2 regions of the Priestia sp. RMT2NF4 genome follow, and region 1 is predicted to be linked to the other one. Evidence: predicted binding sites of a transcription regulator. Region 1 holds the regulator's gene; the other holds the start of a gene.

What was found. The regulator LexA, encoded in region 1, represses DNA repair genes until DNA is damaged. The targets are predictions, from matches to a motif close to CGAACATATGTTCG.
Region 2: the regulator LexA is predicted to act here: its motif matches at 1,393-1,406, upstream of ACMX9J_RS00015 (DNA polymerase thumb domain-containing protein).

The regions. Positions count from the first base shown of each region.
Region 1 covers NZ_JBLQZO010000002.1:422,381-432,005, forward strand. The annotation lists gene sirA (sporulation inhibitor of replication protein SirA) at 1-369, opposite strand, end outside; gene tkt (transketolase) at 519-2,525, opposite strand; gene ACMX9J_RS11385 (DUF896 domain-containing protein) at 2,693-2,923, opposite strand; gene ACMX9J_RS11390 (recombinase family protein) at 2,993-3,661, opposite strand; gene yneA (cell division suppressor protein YneA) at 3,715-4,044, opposite strand; gene lexA (transcriptional repressor LexA) at 4,191-4,808, shown strand; gene ACMX9J_RS11405 (hypothetical protein) at 5,018-6,463, shown strand; gene ACMX9J_RS11410 (hypothetical protein) at 6,531-6,731, opposite strand; gene ACMX9J_RS11415 (ArnT family glycosyltransferase) at 7,014-8,519, shown strand; gene ACMX9J_RS11420 (GtrA family protein) at 8,540-8,932, shown strand; gene ACMX9J_RS11425 (glycosyltransferase family 2 protein) at 8,929-9,625, shown strand, end outside.
Region 2 covers NZ_JBLQZO010000001.1:117-9,741, forward strand. The annotation lists gene ACMX9J_RS00005 (hypothetical protein) at 89-658, opposite strand; gene ACMX9J_RS00010 (hypothetical protein) at 694-1,254, opposite strand; gene ACMX9J_RS00015 (DNA polymerase thumb domain-containing protein) at 1,452-2,717, shown strand; gene ACMX9J_RS00020 (YolD-like family protein) at 2,732-3,064, shown strand; gene ACMX9J_RS00025 (SMI1/KNR4 family protein) at 3,186-3,701, shown strand; gene ACMX9J_RS00030 (hypothetical protein) at 3,715-3,909, shown strand; gene ACMX9J_RS00035 (hypothetical protein) at 4,994-5,269, shown strand; gene ppsA (phosphoenolpyruvate synthase) at 5,615-8,221, shown strand; gene ACMX9J_RS00045 (gamma-glutamyl-gamma-aminobutyrate hydrolase family protein) at 8,362-9,108, opposite strand; gene ACMX9J_RS00050 (ABC transporter substrate-binding protein) at 9,400-9,625, shown strand, end outside.

The DNA.
Region 1 (9,625 bases):
ACAAGGATCTAGCTTGCGTAATACTTCAAAAAAAGCTGTCTCAGCATCAACATTGCCATCTCCTTCAATTGTTATACAGCGATTCGTTAATTTTATAGATGCTCGACTTTTTTTATGAGGATATTCTAGCACAAACGTCTCTTGATGAGTAAAAAAATGAGGATAATGAGAAAACGCCTGAAGTAATTCTCGTTGAATAAATGAATTGGGCAGTTGGCGAGTAATGTAATGAACTTGTTTTTGTAAATGCGTTTCCTGCAAGTGACGTTTCATTTTATATTCAATCAGCAGCTGATAAATGAGCTTTTCTCTTCGAAAATAGGATGATGCAACTTCTTCCTCCATTAAATATACTTCATACGTTCTCACGATTCATCCTCCCTTTCGGCTCGTTCTTTTTTGTACCATTATACCGAATGGTGTACGCAATGCTTGTCTATCGATGAAAAAATTTCTTTGTTTTTTTGTCGAAAAAAAAGAGCAGACCATAGGAGTCTGCTCTTTCTTGTGAAAAAGAATTATGCATTAAGCAAGCTTTTCACTTTTGCTACTACATTTTCAACTGTAAAACCAAATTCTTTCATGATTGTTTCACCAGGAGCAGATGCACCGAAGTGATTAATACCAAGAACTTGTCCCTCGTCTCCAACATAGCGTTCCCAGCCAAGTGTAGAAGCCATTTCAATACCTAAACGTTTTTTCACTGATTTAGGGATAACACTTTCTTTGTACTCAGCAGATTGCTCTTCGAAACGATCCCATGCAGGCATACTTACTACAGATACATCAATGCCTTCTGCAGCTAATGCTTTTTGTGCTTCTACTGCTAGGCTTACTTCAGAGCCTGTTGCAAGTATTAATGCATCCGCTTGGTCTTTACCAGCTTTAGATACAACGTACGCGCCTTTAGACACGCCTTCGTATGCATTTTCTTTTGTACCTTCAAGCGTTGGCAAGTTTTGACGAGTCAATACAAGCGCCGTTGGGCGGTCAGTTGATTCTAATGCTAAGCGCCATGCAGCAGCTGTTTCATTTGCATCTGCAGGACGAACCACTGAAAGACCTGGCATTGCACGAAGTGATGGCAATTGTTCAATTGGCTCATGTGTTGGGCCGTCTTCTCCAACTGCGATACTGTCATGTGTGAATACATATGTTACAGGAAGCTTCATTAAAGCTGCTAAGCGAATTGCTGGGCGAAGATAATCAGAGAATACAAAGAATGTTCCTCCGAATACTTTTACACCGCCGTGTAGAGCCATACCGTTTAATGCAGCTCCCATTGCAAATTCACGTACACCGAACCAAATATTACGTCCGCTGTAATCAGCTGCAGTGAAGTCTTCTGAACCTTTAATCATTGTTTTATTTGACCCAGCTAAGTCAGCTGAACCGCCGAAGAATTGAGGTACAGCTTGTGCTACTGCGTTTAATACTTCTCCAGAAGAAGCACGGCTAGCTAAGCTTGAACCCGTTTCGTATGCTGGAAGCGTTTCTTCCCAGCCTTCCGGTAACTTTCCTTCTACTGCTAGTTCAAATTGACGACCTAGTTCAGGATATTTTTCTTTATACTGTGCAAATACATCGTTCCATTCGTTTTCTTTCTTTTGGCCATCTTCAGCAATTGTAGCTTTGAAGTGAGCATACACTTCTTCTGGCACATAGAAATCTTCTTCAAATGTCCATGCATAAGCTTCTTTTGTTAATTTTGTTTCATCGGAACCTAATGGAGAACCGTGCACGCCAGAAGTACCCGCGTGGTTTGGAGAACCAAATCCGATTGTTGTTTTTACTTCAATTAGCGTTGGGCGTGTTAAATCGCCTTTTGCTTCTTCAATTGCGTTTGCAATCGCTGTCAAGTCATTGCCGTCTTCAACGCGAATTACTTGCCATCCGTAAGCCTTGAAACGATCTTCTACGTTCTCAGAGAACGAGCGATCTAAATCTCCGTCTAAAGAAATATCATTTGAATCGTATAAAACAACTAAGCGTCCTAATTTTAAGTGTGCCGCTAATGAAGCTGCTTCAGCAGATACACCTTCCATTAAGTCTCCGTCACCACAAATACCATACGTAAAGTGGTCTACAATTTCTAAACCTTCTTTGTTGTATGTTTCAGCTAAATGACGTTCTGCCATTGCTTTACCAACAGCCATTGCAATACCTTGTCCTAGTGGACCAGTTGTTGCATCAACACCTGCTGTATGACCGAACTCTGGATGACCTGGTGTTTTGCTTCCCCATTGACGGAAGTTTTTAAGGTCTTCAATTGATAAGTCATATCCAGCTAAATGAAGCAAGCTGTATAATAGTGCTGATCCGTGTCCTGCTGATAATACAAAGCGGTCACGGTTGAACCAGTTTGGATTCTTTGGATTGATGTTCATAAATTTTGTCCACAATGTATATGCCATTGGAGCAGCTCCCATTGGCATACCTGGGTGACCTGAATTTGCTTTCTCAATCGCATCGATTGATAAAGTACGAATTGTTGCAATCGAAAGATCTTCAATACGTTGTGTCATACTCTTCATTCCTTTCAAAACTATGTACATATGTTATCATACTAATGATTTGCTTATTTGTACAATACTTGAACCAAAAAAATTTCCACTTTTACAGTTTTTGTGTGCCTTATTAAAAATATACAAAAAACTAGAGGGAACTCTCCCTCTAGTTTTACTAGAACGTCTTAGTGAAGACGCTTCTTTTTGCTCTCTTTTAACTTCTTAGGCGTAACATCTTTACCTTCCTCGTCCACAACTTTAATCGTATGAAGGTGGTTTGTCATAGATTGTCGGAAAACTTTTAAATATTCCTGACGTAGCTCTTGCTGTTCTTTCGCTTCAGATTCTGTCAGACCTTCAGCCTTTGCCTTTTTTGAAAGAGCATTAATACGAGCAAGTTTATCTTTTGATAGCATATAAAACCTATCTCCTTATAATCAATAATTAAAATTACCGAACCGTTCCGGCAACATGTAGTCATCTTACTAAATCTCTTTCGTTTTATCAAGAGATTGAGCACTTTCTTGATACTCTTGATAGCGACGATGTACCGTTGCTTTTGAAATATTATAACCAAAACCTTTTAGCGTAACTGAAATTTCAGCAAAGGTTAAGCCGTTATGACGAAGGCGGACAATTTCTTCAATCGGCGCTTCTTTTTTTTCTCTTCCTGAGTTAACTCCTTGATTTTTTAAATTTTGCTGCGGACGATAACCGTTTTCTACGGCTCTTTTCATTCCTCTTTTAATTTTAGCGTTATGTAATTTCCGCTGATGCTCTTCCACTAAGCTAATAATATCTAACACCATCGAATCAGATTCTGAAAGCTGAAGCTGACCTTGATGACTAATCGTATAGATCGTAGCATTTTCTTTATGAAAAGCATGAAGAAGCGCGATTCGGGCATTTCCTCTGCCTAATCGCGTTTCGTCTTGAATGAGCAGCACAGATATTTTTTCTTCTTTCATTGTATGAAGAACATCCAATATACCCTCTCTGTCTACGTCATATCCGCTTGCTTTTTCCATTACGACTTTTTTTACGTTTAGATGGTGAAGATCAGCAAGCTTTTTTAATTCTTCTTGCTGGCGCTGTAAAGATGTTTCTTGGGTTTTTTTATCCGTACTTACACGGCAATAAATAATGGCGTCCACTTTTATCACGACCTTTTCGGCTTCTAACAATATTCAGGAACGGCCGTTACACACTACTGTTCAATTGCCACTTGATTATGTAACTCTTTTTTTAAAACAGGAATATATAATTTATCTCCAGGAGATAAAGACTGGGCAGTGTCTGAGTTTAGATCATTGACGTCTTCAACCCATTTGACAAATTCATTGGTGGTCAAATGATGGTGATTATGATACTTGTTGGACAAGTCCCAAAGCGTATCTCCTTTTGTAATAGTAACCGTTGAATATTTGTCTAAATCTACTTTATCCGCTCCTAAAACCAGCGTCAATACATATGTAAGTGCAGCGATAACTGCAAAAAAAATAGCGTAATGTTTCATAGAATGTAAGAATTGGTGCATATTATGATCCCCCTATCAGAATATATGTTCTTATTTTATTGAGAACATTTGTTTCTGTCAATGGAATTCTTCGAACTTATGTTTGTATATTGACACATCACGTGGTATAATTCACCTAAAGAATAGCTAAAATCGAGGTGAAAAATATGAAGCTATCAAAACGTCAACAAGACATACTAGATTTTATTAAGCACGAAGTAAAATTAAAAGGTTATCCGCCTTCTGTTCGTGAGATTGGGGAAGCGGTGGGATTAGCCTCTAGCTCCACTGTACACGGGCATTTAGCTCGTTTAGAAAGTAAAGGGTTAATTCGCAGAGATCCAACAAAACCAAGAGCAATCGAAGTTCTTCAACTAGACGAAGTAAACATCCCTAAAAGCAATGTCATTAATGTTCCTGTTATCGGTAAAGTAACAGCGGGTCTTCCTATAACAGCCGTTGAAAATGTGGAAGAATATTTCCCTCTTCCAGATAAATTCGTTTCTCCAGATGATCATGTATTTATGCTTGAAATTATGGGAGAAAGTATGATTGAAGCAGGTATTCTAGATGGCGATATGGTAATCGTACGTCAGCAGCAAACTGCTAATAACGGAGATATTGTGGTCGCTATGACCGAAGACAACGAAGCAACGGTAAAACGTTTCTTTAAAGAAGAAAATTTCGTTCGTTTACAGCCTGAAAATTCAACGATGGCGCCTATTATTCTTCGCCACGTAACGATTTTAGGAAAAGTCACTGGTGTATATCGCACGATTCACTAATCACACACTGTATGTAAAACCAACTAATCATGATGTTAGTTGGTTTTTTACGTTTGTTTTCTAAAAAAATTGGCATATTATAAATGATACGTCGAATCATTACAGGCAGGTAGAGCGGTTTTTATAAAGCCTGTTTTACCTTTTACTTTCTGTCTGCATTTTTTCGACTCTCAAAAAAAATACAACCGACTATAAGAAGGATGTAGTTTATGACCAATACACCAAGGAAAACAGAAGCATTTCAAACTATTATGCCTACCAAAGCAATGAACATGTTTCTTTTTCCTTTTTCCTTTGATCGAAAAAATAAAGAGCAGCTTGTTCATGCACTAGAAGCAAATATGTTTGAGTTTTTTTCCATTCAAAACAAACATGTAGAAAAAGAATACTACGGAGAACAGTATTACGTATCTCATGATAGCTTGGATCAATATTTTCTTCCTTACATTGAATGTATTCTATTTCCTGATTCGTGCGAAAAAGAAGGCTTGCTTCGATTTTCAAAAAAAATAGACCATACCGTTACGCTACAAACTTCCTCCACCACCGTGTCTAGCAACGTGCTGTCTGTGGATGTTTTTTTATGTCCTTTTGAAATTGGCGTCATGACCATTCGCACTGAGATGAGTCATAATCATTACACCTATGATGACATTTTAGAATTCATGAATCATTTTCGTGTATTAGAACCGAAGCTTGCTGAAGAGCATGGATCCACCATTACCTATGAACATCATCGCTATAGCAAAGTACAGGATTATATTTTTTCACAGCTCGCGCCATTTTTGAACGAACACATCAAAAAAGAAGCGACGCGTGAACAGCACGTCGGGAGTCTTCCTTATTTTATCGATGAACGGATGTTTGTATTAAGTTATGTAACGGTAAATCAAGAGCAAGAGATTAACTCCACAACTTTATTTCGTACTGGGCAGCTAAATAGCTATACGCCTGACGGGAAACCGTTTATCTCTGCACACAACCATGAGTATATTAAAACGTATAATACCAAACACGTGTATTCCAGATGGGCTCCTGAAACCTATTACGTTATAACAGACCATGTGTTTTCGTGTATTTCTAAATCGACAGACTCTAAAACGGATCAGCTTTTGATGAATCATCTATTTGGCCAGCATTACTATAATTTATTTTTGCATTTTTTCTATAAAATCGTGTTGCTAAAACTATCCTATGAGTATTCTCAGCTCACGTTTCATAAAAATTCAGAGGGCATCGAGCGACTAATTCGCTCTATTACTGTATTTTCAGGTAAATATTTATTTTTAGAAATTAGCTCTCGCACGGAAGGTCAAGAGTTTTCTGAGCTCTTTAAAAAAATCTTCCACATCAATTCTCTTTATCAAGAAGTCAAAGAAACCCTTGGTACTTTGTATCAAAATCAAGAGAAAATCGCGGCCAAGCGTCACAATTACTTATTATTAATTTTAACGATTTATACCGTTCTTTCCGGTATTTACGGAATGAATTTAGTTATTAGCAAGCTAAAGGGAAACATCAATTGGGATAGTATGAAGCAGTTTTCTATCTTTGAATATATCGCTTTAATAGTAGCTTTATCAGGAATTCTGATCAGCATTAGTCTCGGAGTGAGTTCCCTATGGAATTTATTAAAAGATCGATTTAAAACATAAAAGCTGTTCGCATCAGAAAATACATTATAAAAAAGAAGAGATTGAGACATAACTAAATTAAGCAAGTCTAAAGGGAAACAAATGAAATAAATAAGCTAGCAGGGATTGCTTGTGACACCTCTGTTGATTTCCGTGCAAGACTTCGCTTTCCGCGGGCGACCGGTGAGCCTCCTCGTCGCTTGCGCTCCTGCAGGGTCTCACCCCTTCCGCTTTTCCCGCAGGAGTCTTCGTCTTGCCCTCCAATCAACTGCTGGAAAGAACTAAACAAATGAAACCTACGTGCACCATAAAAAACGAACCCCTAATCAAACATGATGATTAATGGTTCGTTTTTCGCTTCGACTAAAATCCTTTTTTCCCAACCTCTTTTATCTATTACTAAATCACTGCCTACTCCACTGAACCTTTTATTACACGTTGTGCCGCTGTTGTAATTTCAGAACAATCTAACATTATACTCTATAAGAAAAATATATACAAAATAATAAAATATGGTATCATAGGGTAGGAATTTTGTACCTTATCTTTGAAATAATTTGCAGGAGGTAATATGCTTAACTCATTTTTATCCAAAAGCCTGATTCTTTTATGTGTCATGATTCTTACATGGTCTCTATGGGGCAGTTATAGTGCGATGACAAATTCATTGGACTTAAAAGGCTTGGCTTTAAGTAATTCATTTATTATTGAAGGAATATGTATCACTTTCCTTGTCATTTTTCTAATAGCTATTGCAAGTAGATACATGAACAAAACTGTTTTTTTTATTTCACTGATTGTTTTGACCTTAGGTGTTCGATTAGCATGGATGCTTTCTGTTCAAACACCTGTAAAATCTGACTTTCTTGTCATGTTAGATGCCGCACGTAATATCGCAAAAGGAAATTATGAATTTAACCAAAGCGTTTATTTCACTACATGGGTATATCAGCTAGGCTTTTCATTCTATGAATCTATTGTTATTCGCTGTTTTGGAGATAGCATTTTCACATTAAAATTGTTAAATATTTTTTATTCTACTGGAACCGTTATTTTTATTTATCTAATTGGCGCTAAAGTATTTAACGAACTTGCTGGGAGAATGGCAGCTTTCCTATATGCGTTCTACATTCCGAACATTCTCTACAGCTCAGTGTTAACCAATCAGCATTTAGCTACTTTTTTATTTTATGCAGCTTTTTACCTTATTATAAAAAGATTTGCTCATAACAAGTTTAGCTGGCTTTATATTGGTCTTCTATTGTCGTTAGGAAATTTAATGCGCCCTCTGGGACCCATTATTATCGTTGCTGTTTTCATTTATTTCATCTTGCAAATTCTTCAACCTTACATTAAAGCGAAGGATGCTGCTGAGTTAAAAACTCGTCGAAAGAAAATAGGAAAAAACCTCGTAGGCGTACTGGCTACTTTTTTTATTGCAAATGCGCTGATCAACTACTCTTTTGTAGCGAGCGGTATTTCTAAATATCCTTTAAGTAACAGAGATCCTTTATGGAAATTCGTTATTGGCTTTAATTATGAAACAAGCGGTTCTTATTCTTCAGAGGATGCTAGTCGTTTTATGGGTATGCCAATTGGAGAAAAACGAGCTGAAGCAGAAAAAGAAGTAATTAAAGAGCGTGTAGCAGATAAAGAGCAGCTTTTAGATCTCTTTCACATTAAATTCCTGAATATGTGGGGAGGAACGGATGCATCTACATTTTGGAGTATTTCATTAACTCCTCAAGAAGATGTACCTTTTAATAAAGAGAAATTAATTAGTGCTGCTCAAATTTATGAAAGAATCATTTACGTTTCAACTACTATTCTTTCCATTATTGGACTTATATGTTTATTCCTGAAAAAGCAGGATAAATATCCGTATACACTGTTTTTATTACTAATCATAGGATACGTTCTTATTCACTTGCTTATTGAAATTCAAACTCGCTATCGATTCTTTATTTTTCCAAGCTTTATGCTGCTCGAAGGGTTTGGTATTTCAGTGATTCTATCTTATTTACTAGTACGGTTTACTAAAAATAAGCCACAGGCAAAATGTGAAGAGATAAATTAAATGGAAGGGATTATGCAACCGTGATAAAATTCCTGAAATTCGGATTCGTAGGTATAATGAATACCCTGCTCACTATTATCAGTTACTTAGCACTCATTCATTTTGATATGAATTATATATTGGCTAACGTACTATCCTATTTCATTGGCGTCATAAACAGCTACTATTGGAACAAATCGTGGGTGTTTCAAGCAACTGTACATAAATGGATGTTAGCTCAATTTTTCATCGTAAACCTTATTACTTTAGCAATTAATACATCTTGCTTATTCCTTCTTGTACACTATACACCTGCTAATCCGATAATTGGACAACTGTTGTCTACTTGTATAGGAATGTTTTTTAATTTTTTTCTTAATAAAATATGGACGTTTAAGCACACAAACAATCACTCGATAGGAGGTAAAGCATGAAAGAACTAATTTCAATCGTGGTACCTATGTATTTTGAAGAAGAAGTAGCTAATGAATGCTATAATCGCTTGCTTTCCGTCATGCATGAAAATCACATTAACTATGAATTCATTTTCGTCAATGACGGCAGTACAGACCGAACAATTGAAATCTTAAAGGACGTAGCAGCTATGGATTCTAACGTAAAAATTATTGATTTTGCCCGTAATTTCGGGCACCAAACTGCCGTCACAGCAGGTATTGACTATGCTCAAGGTGATGCTATCGTAATTATTGATGCTGACTTACAGGATCCGCCTGAAATGATTCCTGAATTAATTGCTAAATGGCAGCAAGGCTATGAAATTGTATACGCAAAGCGCAAGAAGCGAAGCGGAGAGACCTTTTTTAAATTGACAACGGCTAAGTATTTTTATCGCTTTTTAAATTATATGTCCGATATTGAAATCCCAAAAGACACGGGAGATTTTCGTATTATCGACCGAAAAGTTGCGGACGTATTCAAAAAAATGACTGAACGCAATCGTTTCGTAAGAGGAATGATGTCTTGGATCGGCTTCAGGCAAACATATGTAGAATATGAGCGCGATGAGCGTTTTGCTGGTGAAACAAAATATCCTTTAAAAAAGATGATCAAGTTTGCTTCAGATGGAATTATTGGGTTTTCAACGAAACCTTTACGTTTAGTAATGG
Region 2 (9,625 bases), on a different contig from region 1:
TATGGTAACTAAACCAGAAAATAAAAAGCCTGGATCTCCTTAGATACAGGCTTTTTCCCAACTCTGTTGTTTAAGTAGAACTAGGTACCTACTTTAAATTCAAAGTTACTTCCTTATTTAGATATGGAGATGTAAAAGTTACTGTTTGTTCATTTCCCCATTGTGCATCATGAGCTCCTAAAACATTTAAATCGCTCATATCCGTATTTCGTGTCATAACATGAAGAGGTTCTTGATTTATTCGTTTTTTCACCAAAGGGAATTCCGTTTGTTTATAAAAATCATAGTAATGATTAGTTTCTCCAAGACTCCAATTAGAATAACCAATAATAAGTTTTTGGGTATTCTTAGGGGAACTTAGATCATAATAGTCAACTTTATTAGTATAAAAGAACGTGAACCACCCAACGATTGCTATAGGTACAATAAAAAACGGCCCAATTACTCCCCAAAAAACTTTAGACTCTTTTGTTTTGCTAACGGTTATAAGGACTATGTATAAATAGATAAAGTGTAGAACAAATATCAGAAAATATATCGAAACCTTTGAAGAGAAAACGTATAGGCTCTTTAGTGCTAAAAGATAAAAGAATAGATTTATAGAAAGAAGGATGATAGCTAACATTTTTAGTATACTCTTATTATTTTTATACTTCATTGACTACGAACCCTCCTCCTTTTAATTTAGAAATGTTAAATATCGCTGCTATTAATATCAAGTGAGTAGCTACGAGGTATATAATTTTGGACTTTTCCAGGTGAGTTAAATAAATCACTCTTACTGAATATCGTAAATCCAACCTCTTCCACATCCACAAATGTATCGACTTTATCTATATCGACATTTTTAAATTCTATAGGTTTATTCCATTGTCTCGAAGGAATTAAATTCTGCTCTACAATACCTTCTCCGTAGAAAATGAATATACTCAGCCCATTATTAACTAATTCTTCTGCTAATCCACTAACATGGCTCAATTTTTCTTCAGAATCAACTTTAATAATAGCACCATCTAATGAATGCTCATAAAAAGGAATTTTATTTTTAATCAATGTTTCTTTTTCATGTCCAGAGAGCATTGAGTCTAAAACAAAAAAAACAGGTAAACCAAACATTTTTCGAACTAAAGAGATGATCAGATCATGATTAATGTCCCTAATCCCTACAGTAATAGATACAAATTTATCTTCTGGAAAGTCAAAACTATCAATTATACTTTGGTCTGAATATTGCACAAAATATTCTTTTTTCAACATTTATCCCCCTTTAGGGTTTAGTCTTTTTGAACTCTTACTATTACGTTATGTAGTAGTTACTTCTGTTAATGTAACAATAAATTCTATGCAAGTGATAGCAATAATCGGGAAAAATTTAGAATTTTTATTGGATAAAGAACGTTTGTTCGTATATAATAGAGAACGAACGTTCTTTATTTTAAGGAGTTCTTTCAATGGATTATGGCCAGCTACCAAACAGAGTCATTATATGTATCGATATGAAGGCATTTTTCGCTTCAGTTTCTTCTGTCATACGGGGATTAGATCCGCTGAAAACAAAGCTTGCGGTAGTAGGAGATATCAAACGGTCTGGATCGGTTGTGTTAGCTGCCACACCCTTACTAAAGAAAGAAGGAATCAAAACGGGAAGCCGTCTTTTCGATATTCCTAAAAGAAAAGATATCCATGTCGTGAATCCATCTATGGAGAGGTATATCAAGGCTTCGAACTATATTTCTAGTTTGGTGTTACAGTATGTGGCTCCTGAAGACTTTCATGCGTATAGCATTGATGAGTTGTTTATTGATGCGACAGCTTCTTTGCATTTGTTCGCTAAAACACCAGAAGAATTAGCTCATAAAATCATCAACGAGATTTACCGTAAGACACGGCTGACAGCTACCGCAGGCATCGGGCCCAATCTCTTACTGGCAAAAGTGAGCTTAGATCATGAGGCTAAGAATAGCCCAACAGGAGTTGCGTATTGGCGATATGAGGATATTCCCTTTAAACTATGGTCCATTCATCCGATGAAGGATTTCTGGGGAATTTCGTCTGCTACGGAAAGACGCTTGAATCGTCTGGGCATTCACTCCATAAAAGAACTCGCTCTTTCTTCCAAAGAGATGTTACAAAAAGAATTTGGTGTCTTGGGGGAGGAGATCCACCAACATGCGAATGGGATTGATTACAGTCGCATTTCTGATGTGTACATTCCTAGCTCTCGTTCATTTGGAAAAAGTCAGATTCTATTCCATGATTATACAAACCGAAAAGAAGTGGAGTTATTGCTGTTGGAGCTATTGGACGATGTATGTTTTCGTTTACGCATGCATCAAGTGGTAGCTCAGACTGTTCATTTATCTATTGGTTACAGCAAACGAACAGGTGGAGGCTTCTCAAGACAAAAGAAAATGGAGAGAGCTTCGAATTTAAGCCAAGATATCTTTCCGTATTGTTTAACCATCTTACATACACATGATAGCGGAATGCCGATTCGTTCCATTGGCATTTCCTTGTCGAACACACGCATTCAAGAAGAAGAACAAATGAGCTTATTTGAGGATATTGATCAGCGGGAAAGAGCCTATGCACTTGCAAAAACGATTGATGACATTCGTCTTCGTTATGGAAAGAATAGCGTTCTACGGGCCTCAAGCTATCTCGAGCATTCAACAGCTCGTTATCGAAACGGCCTTCTAGGAGGTCATAAAGCATAAAGGAGGAAGCTGCTATGCAGAACAGAGGAATGAAAAAATGGCGACCGTTCGCCACTATGCCAGAGCAATACAAAGGATTACAGGAAATGATAAAAAAACAATCGGAGATACCTCAACCTTTTTTAACAGAAGATCAAATGGAACAGATTAATTTCACTTTGATTGAAGCGCTTCATACACATAAAAAAGTGTACCTTACGTATTACAAGCGTGGGCAGTGTATAACGGAAACAGGAGTTATTCAGTTTGTTGATTCTCTTGGAGGATTATTTGTTTTTATCGATGAGGGGGATCAACAGACGAATAAAATGAGGTTAAGCGAGCTAATTGATGTTCGTTTCATATAGTAGAAAGTAATAAAACAGTTTATTTACATAAGATTTCCATACATAATTAGTATAAGCTTAAAAAGTACAGGATGATTTTTCGTAGATTCATTTAATGATGTTATATAAGGAGGAGTCCAGTATGAAGCAAGTTTGGCATGAGTTTGAACAGTGGTTGAAAATACATCGACCAGAAGCAGTACGAACGCTTAATGAAGCTGCTGCTGAATCAGAAATTGCAGCGGTTGAACAAAAGATGGGACTAACCTTCCCTCAAAACCTTAAAGACTGGTTAATGATACATAATGGACAGCGTGATGAATATATAGCAGCTATCGAAAATTATACTCTATTACCTTTAGAGGAGATTCTGTATACGTGGCAAACATTAAAAGAGCTTTTAGACGGAGGAGAATTTGAAGATTTTCCAGAAATTGAACCTATTGGGCCAGTAAAAAAAGAATTTTGGTGGAACCCGCGCTGGATTTCGATTGCCACGAATGGGGGAGGAGATGATATTTGTATAGACTTGGATCCGGCTGAAGGAGGAAAAGTCGGCCAAATTATCACCTTTTGGCACGATTGGGAACAGCGCGAAGTAATAGCAGACAGCTTAGAAGAATGGGTAATGGCCACGATAAATCATACAGATCATTAAAGGGGAGAAGCAAATGATAAAGCCGGATATAGAGAAAATCTATAAAATTCTTAAAGCACTTCCAGGTACGTCGGTGAAAGTAGAATTTGAAGATGAAGTGGGAGAAATTCTTTCTACTCCTTATTATATCTATCTTAAAAGCGAGTTTTTAGATGGACAATTAGGCTATAGAGAAGATCTAGAAGCCAATTCCCTTATAGGGAATTAAGAAGGAGATTGGCAAGAAAGCTGGTTTGTCATAGGGTATGATGAAGAAATCGGCGGTGACCCGCTTTTTATTGATATAGCGAATGAAGATTATCCAGTTTTTACAGCTGAACATGGTATGGGTGAATGGGACGCTTTAGAAATGTATGATTCTCTAGAAGAGTTTGTAGAAGATGTTACTTAATTATGGCTTCGTTAAAAGATTTTGATAAGAGTACGGTCAGAAGAGGACAGATAGTAGTTTAATATCTACCTAGCTGTCCTCTTTTGTAGTACCTATTAATCTTAGAAAGAATAATAGTAGAAATCGATTTCTGTATCACCGATATACGAAGACGCAAAGGCATTCCTATTCCTATTCTTTTATCGTTGAAAACTGTTAACAATTGAATAGTATATGGCTGCAATGATTAAAAGCATGCCAGTGATGTATAAGGTATATCTTAAAGTTTGGATCATACAAATATTTATCTTTCTGATTTAATTCCAATTCAACAAATTTTTATTAGTTTGTTTAATCAAAGAAAATATGATGTACAAAAGGGTAGATTGTTCTTTTGTTTCTTAAAGAACCTATTCATTATGTTCACTGTGGTAACTAGAGTTAGTATTTTCATTACCGTATAGGATAATCCAAATTTATCCATATTGAGTATAGAAGCTATTCTTAAAGCATTACGTAGATGGGATATACCAAACGAACGTATTCATTACGAGGTATTTAGCCCTGTAGCCATTTTAGGAGAAAAATAAAGAAGAAATTGTCATCAGTAAACAGAAAATGGTCGATTAAAATACACGTCCTGCTTAAATAAATATGCTTTTTCACTTTGCCTTAAGGAACAATTCTAAAAACAATCATTTTATGTATAGGTACTTCCACACTCTCTATGTGCAAAAAACTGGAAAAAACTCTCTCTAATAATTTATAATAATAGAGAACTATGTCGAATCCTAAATATTGGAGAGAGTACTATATGAGAAGACTACTTCCTTTTATAATTTTTACCATTTACTGCATTCCATATGTTTATTTATCTATGCGAAAGGATTTTGAGGATGATTCCAAGGTAAACTATATCATCATGGCCATAGTTACACTAGCACTGTCTTATCTAAGTGGGCTGATTAGAGCGGATTTATCACTTATTTTAGGAAATATCATTTCTTTTAGTACTTCATATTTTTATAACGCATTAAGGCTGCCTGATTCTAAGTGGGAGAAATATTTTTCACCCTTTAATTCTGTCGAACAAGTAGTACTGATAAGCCTTGCGGCGCTTGTGCTGCAGGTGATTATTTATACAGTTGCTAGAAAGCGAGCGAAGAGATACATTCGTAATACTATGGTTTCGGAATAGTTCAAAAAAGAGAGTTAATCATCTAATGAGCTAGACTCTTCAGGTGACCAAATGAAAGAAGGGTTAAAATGAGGAGAGATGTTGAAATTTTATTCTCTAAAAAGAAAGTGTTAAATGAGGAAGAACAACAAATCCTTCAAACGTGTACGTATCTGCTTTAAACAGGATACGAATCAATTAGGTAAGCTAGTTATACAACTTTTAAATATGTAACCGCAAACAAAAAGGTATGTATTTCTCTTCCTACTTTAATTATACCATAAAAAAAAATGCCGATATAGACTGTTTATTCTCATTTGCTGCTGGTAAAATCAATAAAACATTACCGGTTAGGAGAGATGTTGAATGAACTCTTTAGTTCTTAGCTTTCAAGAAATAAAAGATATACAGCTTTCACTTGTTGGAGGAAAAGGCTTGAATTTAGGGGCGTTATCAAAAATTCAAGGAATACAAGTACCGGAAGGATTTTGTGTGACAGCGGCCGGGTATCAAAAAGCTCTTGAACAAAATGAAACATTTCAAGCGTTACTGAACCAGCTGACGATGCTAAAAGCTGATGATCGAGATCAAATTGGTGAAATCAGCGAAAAAATTCGCCAAACCATTATGGAAATAAAAATTCCTTTTGACGTCGTAAAAGCAGTTATTCATTCTCTCTCTCAGTTTGGGGAAGAGCATGCTTATGCCGTTCGTTCAAGTGCGACAGCTGAAGATCTGCCACATGCTTCTTTTGCTGGTCAGCATGACACCTATTTAAATATCAGAGGCAAAGAAGCCATCCTTGAGCACATTAGCAAATGCTGGGCTTCCCTGTTTACAAATCGCGCGGTAACCTACCGTATAAAAAATGGATTTGACCATAGTCAAGTGCACGCATCGGTTATTGTTCAACGAATGGTTTTCCCGCAGGCTTCAGGTATTTTATTTACAGCTGACCCAGTCACTTCTAATCGAAAGCTGCTATCCATTGATGCAGGATTCGGACTTGGAGAAGCGCTGGTGTCTGGTTTGGTATCTGCCGATTGCTATAAAGTACAAGAAGGAGAAATCGTTGATAAAAAAATAGCAGCTAAAAAGTTAGCTATCTATGGATTAAAAGAAGGCGGAACAGAAGCGAAGGAAGTTCCTTCTGGTGTGCAAAAAACGCAAGCGCTCACTGACTCTCAAATTTTACAATTAGAACGCGTTGGAAGACAGCTTGAAGCTTATTTTGATTGTCCTCAAGATATCGAGTGGTGCTTGGCTGATGATACATTTTATATTGTCCAAAGTCGTCCAATCACTACTTTATATCCAATTCCAGAAGCAGCTGATCAAGAAAATCACGTGTATGTATCTGTTGGACACCAACAAATGATGACCGATGCCATGAAACCACTGGGATTGTCTTTTTTTCTGTTAACGACTAATGCACCGATGCGTACAGCCGGTGGAAGGTTGTTTATTGATGTCACCCCTATGCTGGCTTCACCTGACAGCAGAAAAATGATGTTAGGTGCCATGGGACAACATGATCCGCTCATGAAAGACGCACTTACAAGCATAATAGAGCGAGGAGATTTCATAAAATCTTTATCTAATGATCAAAGTTCCGGTAAAAGCAATAAAAGCGTGCCGCCTACGAAACCTAAGGTACAAATCGAAAACGACTTTACGATCGTTTTTGACTTGATCAAGAAGAATCAAGCTTCAATAGAAGAGCTAAAACAAACCATCCAAACGAAGTCAGGGTCGGAATTAGTCGATTTTATTTCAGAAGATATCGGGACATTAAAGAAGATTTTATTTGATCCACAAAGTACAGCTGTGTTTATGGCCGCTATGGATGCTTCATCATGGATTAATGAAAAAATGGAGACATGGTTAGGTGAAAAAAACGCAGCAGACGCGCTTTCTCAATCCGTCCCAAACAATATTACTTCAGAAATGGGTCTGGCGCTATTGGATGTCGCAGATGTAATTCGCCCTTATCCAGAAGTCATTCATTATTTAAAACATGTAAAAGATGATAACTTTTTGGAGAACCTGGTTAAGTTAGAAGGCGGACAGGAAACCCGAGACGCTATCTATGATTATCTCAGCAAATACGGAATGCGATGTCCCGGCGAAATCGATATTACGAAAACTCGGTGGAGCGAAAAGCCAGCTGCACTTATCCCTGTGATTCTTGGTAATATTAAAAACTTTGAGGCTAGCGCCAGCAAACAAAAATTTGAAAAAGGTTTGCAGGAAGCCTTTAAAAAAGAGAAAGAGCTATTAAGTCGATTAGAGCAATTGCCCGATGGCGAACAAAAAGCAAAAGAAACAAAAGAAAGAATTGATCTCCTCCGAAATTTTATCGGTTATCGTGAATATCCCAAATACGGGATGATTAACCGTTATTTTGTTTATAAGCAGGCTCTCCTGAAAGAAGCCGCTCTGCTAGTAAAAGCCCGCGTTATTGATGAATCAGAAGATATATACTATTTGACGTTTGAAGAACTTCAAGGAGTTGTGCGCACACGTAAACTAGATTACCAAATCATCAGTAAACGAAAAGAAGAGTACAGATTATATGAAAAGCTAACACCTCCGCGTGTGATTACGTCTCAGGGTGAAATTATTACAGGTGCGTACAAACGAGAAAACCTCCCGCCCCAAGCAATTGTAGGTTTACCGGTTTCTTCCGGAGTGATAGAAGGGCGCGCGCGCGTCATTTTAAACATGGAAAAAGCTAATCTATCAGATGGAGATATATTAGTCACTTCCTTTACTGACCCTAGCTGGACTCCGTTATTCGTAGGAATAAAGGGGCTTGTTACGGAAGTTGGGGGACTGATGACTCACGGCGCAGTCATTGCCCGCGAATACGGATTGCCAGCGGTTGTCGGAGTAGAGAATGCTACTCGGCTAATAAAAGACGGTCAGCGAATTCGCGTACATGGAACAGAAGGGTATATTGAAATACTGTAAAAGCCAAAAATACTTGCACTATTTTATCTAATTAATAGATGAAGATTTGTCTAGATTTCTTTGCGCATCTTCAGTTCATACAAAAAGGCAGGCCACAATGGCCTGCCTTTTTTATATTGGTAACAAAGTAGATTGAAACGTCAAATGCTGACTTTTTTCGTAGCTGTCTGCTGCACATGCTCCATAAAAAGTTTAAACAAGTTCAGCATTGAAATATGTTCTTTTGCCATCATTTCTGGATGCCACTGGACGCCGACTACAAATTGATTTCCTTGTTTTTCAATGGCTTCAATGACTCCGTCTTTTGCCCATGCGGAAACTTCAAAGCCTGGAGCTACGTCTTTAATCGCTTGATGGTGAAATGAATTAATAAGAGCTTGATTACCGTAAAGGTCATGTAGGCGTGTTCCGTCTTTAATCATGATGGAATGAGAAGGGTCGCTTGTATTGTTGTATTGATCATGTTTGATAAATGACTCTTTAATGTCTGACATGTCTTGATAAAGCGTGCCGCCGTAAGCAACGTTTAAAATTTGTAAACCGCGGCAAATCGCTAATACGGGCTTTCCTTGATCAATCACATGCTTTAACAATAGATGTTCAGACTGATCTCGTGCTAAAAAAGGTGAACCTGTTTTTGTTGTCGGTTCTTCACCGTATAAAAGGGGATTGACGTCTTGTCCACCTGATAAAATCAACCCGTCTATACTTTCTGCCTGCGCTTTAATCATTTCTTCATCTTCTAGTACTGGCAAGATAAAAGGAACTCCGCCGCTGAGCGCTGTTGATTCGATATAGTCGTTATTCACATACGCTCGCTTATAGCCTGGAAAGCGTCCTCCTTGATCCACAATAATGCTTCCTGATATACCAATTAAAAATCCCACTGTTGTTTTCTCCTTTTTTGTTAAATTACCATTTCTTAAGATGTTTTTTCTTTTTTACTGCGTTGATAAAGTGTTTTCAATCGCTTGCTTTATAAGAAATAAATGGTTATTTTATTCAACTATTATACATATATACCATATTTATTTAATAGAAAATGGTATAATAGCCTCTGTGTGTCAAAAATACTAATTGCCAAAGGTAGAAGGTAGTGCTACAATTGTTCACATTCCTACTATTCTTCTAATTATAGTCGGATTAAAATTTTATACAAGGAAATAGGAGTGATTTTAGTGAAAAGGACTTATTTACTTTTCATCTCTCTTTTAACCATTGTCCTCATGGTAGCAGGGTGCAGTGGTAACGCAAGTGAAAATACTTCAAGTGAAAAAGAAGGAAAAGAAGGCGGAACGCTAAACGTCGCGTCTCAAAGTGAGCCAGCAACGCTAGATGCTCAAATCACTGGGGACTCAGATGTGAAAGATGCAACGCGCAGTATCTATGAAGGGTTAATGATTT